DNA from 2 places in the Streptomyces johnsoniae genome. Region 1 is predicted to be linked to the other one. Evidence: predicted binding sites of a transcription regulator. Region 1 holds the regulator's gene; the other holds the start of a gene.
What was found. The regulator HrcA, encoded in region 1, represses chaperone genes, less so after heat shock. The targets are predictions, from matches to a motif close to TTNGCACTCNGNNNNNCNGAGTGCNAA.

Region 1 (2,179 bases):
CCGCGGTCCAGGTGGGCGGGCAGCCCGGCCGCGCCGTGCGCGGCGACCCCGGGCAGGCCCGCGAGCCCGAGCACGTGGTCGAAGTGCGGGTGAGTGATCACCACGCGGGTGACGGGCGCCCCCAGCAGCCCGGCCGCCTCCCCGGCCAGGGCGGCACCCGCGGCGGCCGAGGGCCCGGCGTCCACCAGCAGAACGCCGTCCGCCCCGGCGACGGCCCCGACCGTTTCGTCCCAGCCGGCCAGCCGGCACCTGATCACACCGGGTGCGAGCCGTTCCCACGTGTATTCCATGCCACGACGTTAGGCCCTGTCTGGCCGCGCGTACGGGCATGAACGGCCGGGGTGGTGGGCACCTTCTGCCCGCTGCTCGTTCCCTGGCCGTGCTACCCGGCCGTACACTGGGACAGGGCTTGGCACTCCTCGCAGATGAGTGCCAGGGCGGCCGACCAGCGACGGACAGCCGGACGGGAGGTGTGCGACATGCTCAGTGAGCGCAGGCTGGAAGTGTTGCGTGCCATCGTCCAGGACTACGTGGGCACCGAGGAGCCGGTCGGTTCCAAGGCGCTGACCGAGCGGCACAACCTGCACGTCTCCCCGGCGACCGTGCGCAACGACATGGCCGCGCTGGAGGAGGAGGGGTACATCGCCCAGCCCCACACCAGCGCGGGGCGGGTGCCGACGGACAAGGGGTACCGGCTGTTCGTCGACAAGCTCGCCGACGTCAAGCCGCTCTCGACGGCCGAGCGCCGCGCCATTCAGAACTTCTTGGCCAACGCGGTGGACCTGGACGACGTCGTCGGCCGCACGGTCCGGCTGCTCGCGCAGCTGACCCGGCAGGTCGCCGTCGTGCAGTACCCCTCGCTCAGCCGCTCGACGGTGCGCCACGTCGAGCTGCTCTCGCTCGCTCCGGCCCGCCTGATGCTGGTGCTGATCACGGACACCGGACGGGTCGAGCAGCGCGTCGTCGACTGCCCCGCACCCTTCGGCGAGACCTCGCTCGCCGATCTGCGCGCCCGGCTGAACAGCAGGATCGTCGGCGAGCGCTTCTCCGAGGTGCCGCGCCTGGTCGCGGATCTGCCGGATTCCTTCGACCAGGAAGAGCGCGGCACGGTCTCGACGGTGCTGTCCTCTTTGCTGGAGACTCTGGTGGAGGAGACCGAGGAGCGGCTGATGATCGGTGGCACCGCCAATCTGACCCGCTTCGGGCAGGACTTCCCGCTCACCATCCGGCCGGTGCTTGAGGCGCTGGAGGAGCAGGTGGTGCTCCTGAAGCTGCTGGGGGAGGCGAAGGACTCGGGCGTGACCGTGCGCATCGGCCATGAGAACGCTCACGAGGGCCTGACGTCCACCTCGGTGGTCTCGGTCGGTTACGGTTCAGGAGACGAGGCGGTCGCCAAGCTCGGCGTGGTCGGACCGACCCGCATGGACTACCCCGGAACGATGGGAGCAGTGCGCGCAGTGGCACGTTACGTCGGACAGATCCTCGCGGAGAACTAGGTGGCGGCGGACTACTACGCGATCCTTGGCGTGCAGCGCGATGCCTCGCAGGACGAGATCAAGAAGGCCTTTCGCAGGCTGGCTCGTGAGCTGCACCCGGACGTGAACCCGGACCCGAAGACCCAGGAGCGGTTCAAGGAGATCAACACCGCGTACGAGGTGCTCTCCGATCCGCAGAAGAAACAGATGTACGACCTTGGCGGCGACCCGATGGGCGGCGCCTCGGCCGGGGCGGGGGCCGGTTTCGGCGCCGGCTTCGGCAATTTCTCGGACATCATGGACGCCTTCTTCGGCACCGCGTCCCAGCGCGGCCCGAAGTCGCGCACCCGGCGCGGCCAGGACGCCATGATCCGTCTGGAGATCGATCTCAACGAGGCGGCGTTCGGCACCACCAAGGAGATCCAGGTCGACACCGCCACCGTCTGCACCTCGTGCAGCGGCGAGGGCGCGGCCCCCGGCACCTCCGCGCAGACCTGCGACATGTGCCGCGGGCGCGGCGAGGTCTCGCAGGTCACGCGGTCGTTCCTGGGGCAGGTCATGACCTCGCGGCCCTGCCCGCAGTGCCAGGGCTTCGGCACCGTCGTGCCGACCCCGTGCCCGGAGTGCGCGGGCGACGGCCGGGTCCGCAGCCGCCGCACGCTGACCGTGAAGATTCCGGCCGGCGTGGACAACGGCACCCGCAT
Region 2 (2,179 bases), on a different contig from region 1:
CCTGGACTCGTTCCGAGAGGCTGGCCTCGCATCATGAGCGTTACTGTCCGAATCCCGACCATCCTGCGTACGTACACCGGCGGTCAGGCCGAGGTCGCCGCCGAGGGCGGAACGCTCCGGGAGGTCCTGGACGACCTTGAGCGCAACCACCAGGGCATAGCCGCCCGGGTGCTCGACGACGACGGAAAGCTGCGCCGTTTCGTGAACGTCTACGTGAACGACGACGACGTCCGTTTCGCCGATGGCCTGGGCACGGCGACTCCCGACGGCGCGGGTATCTCGATCATTCCGGCCGTGGCCGGCGGCTGACGGCGCACCTCCGAGGTCCGTCCGCCGCGACCGCCCCGCGCCCTACGGGTTCGGGGCGGTCGCGTGTGTCCGAGGACGCTAAAGTGGCGGTGTCCCCCCGGTCGTCCATGCCACTCGCATGTGAATTCACGACACTTCGCGCAAACAATGTGCGAAAAATCGGTGCACCAATTGTCGGGTTGGCGCTTTTGGCGACGGATGAAACGTTCAACTTTCAAGCGGTATGCGGTATTTGCCCGTTCTGGGTTGCCGAGAAATCTCTGCCCAATGGCCTGTTGCACTGGGCGTCCGTCCAGATACATTCAGCGGCGGTCGACGCGTTCCGGCGCACACCCCCCGACCGCCCGGGGGTGGGGTCTGAGAGGTCTGACCCGGGTCCGTGAAGTGCGGTCTCGTGAATGGGCCGGCAAAATGGGGAGTTAGGAATGGCTCAGGGCACCGTCAAGTGGTTCAACGCGGAGAAGGGCTACGGCTTCATCGCGGTAGACGGTGGTGCGGACGTGTTCGTCCACTACAGCGCGATCCAAATGGACGGCTACCGCACTCTGGAAGAGGGACAGCGGGTCGAGTTCGAGATCTCGCAGGGACAGAAAGGTCCACAAGCCGACATGGTCCGAGTGTCCGCCTGAACAGCCGACCGTACCGCGGCCTGGCGCAAGGGCCCGCACCCGATCCGGGTGCGGGCCCTTACTCGTGCCCGCTTCCCCGCTCCGTCCGCCCGTTCCCCCGCCCGTTCCCCCGCCCGGTCCGTGACCGTCTCCGTGTCCGTTTCCGCGGCGCTCTGCGCCCGTCTCGCGCCCGTTTCGGGCGTGCCGCGCCCCGTTGCCCGCCCCGGCGCTCCGCGCGGCTCCTGTGCGCCTCTGTGGCGCGCCGCCGCGGGCGCGGCGCTGACCTGGTTCGCTCCCCTGTCTGCTTGCACTCTCATGGCCAGAGTGCTAATCATGGCGTTAGCACTCTGAAGGTGAGAGTGACAAGCAAGGACCGGTTCGGTGAGGTCCACGGGTCGGGCGGCGCAAGGAGCCGCCGGTTCCGAGGCCGTCCGTCGCGGGCGCCAGCGCGGTCCGGAGCAATCCACCCCAGTCCTGGGAGGACCACTTCACATGGCCAAGATCATCGCGTTCAACGAGGAGGCGCGGCGCGGCCTTGAGCGCGGGATGAACCAGCTCGCCGACGCCGTCAAGGTCACGCTCGGCCCCAAGGGCCGGAACGTCGTGCTGGAGAAGAAGTGGGGCGCCCCCACGATCACCAACGACGGTGTGTCGATCGCCAAGGAGATCGAGCTCGAGGACTCCTACGAGAAGATCGGCGCCGAGCTCGTCAAGGAAGTAGCCAAGAAGACGGACGACGTGGCCGGTGACGGCACGACCACGGCGACCGTGCTGGCCCAGGCGCTCGTGCGCGAGGGGCTGCGCAACGTGGCCGCCGGCGCCAACCCGATGGCCCTGAAGCGGGGCATCGAGGCGGCCGTCGAGAAGGTCTCCGAGGCCCTGCTGAACCAGGCCAAGGAGGTCGAGACCAAGGAGCAGATCGCCTCCACCGCCTCCATCTCGGCCGGGGACACCCAGATCGGCGAGCTGATCGCCGAGGCCATGGACAAGGTCGGCAAGGAAGGCGTCATCACCGTCGAGGAGTCGCAGACCTTCGGGCTCGAGCTTGAGCTGACCGAGGGCATGCGCTTCGACAAGGGCTACATCTCCGCCTACTTCGCCACCGACATGGAGCGCATGGAGGCGGAGCTCGAGGACCCCTACATCCTCATCGTCAACTCCAAGATCAGCAACGTGAAGGACCTCCTTCCGCTGCTGGAGAAGGTCATGCAGTCCGGCAAGCCGCTGCTGATCATCGCCGAGGACGTGGAGGGCGAGGCGCT

Region 2: groL (chaperonin GroEL) is a predicted target of HrcA. The motif match lies at 1,222-1,248, and genes of this name have one in related genera.

What each region holds. Positions count from the first base shown of each region.
Region 1 is NZ_JAVREV010000007.1:322,376-324,554, reverse strand. It holds gene RM779_RS15530 (MBL fold metallo-hydrolase) at 1-290, opposite strand, end outside; gene hrcA (heat-inducible transcriptional repressor HrcA) at 480-1,496, shown strand; gene dnaJ (molecular chaperone DnaJ) at 1,497-2,179, shown strand, end outside.
Region 2 is NZ_JAVREV010000002.1:427,912-430,090, reverse strand. It holds gene thrC (threonine synthase) at 1-37, shown strand, start outside; gene RM779_RS05085 (MoaD/ThiS family protein) at 34-309, shown strand; gene RM779_RS05080 (cold-shock protein) at 735-938, shown strand; gene groL (chaperonin GroEL) at 1,410-2,179, shown strand, end outside.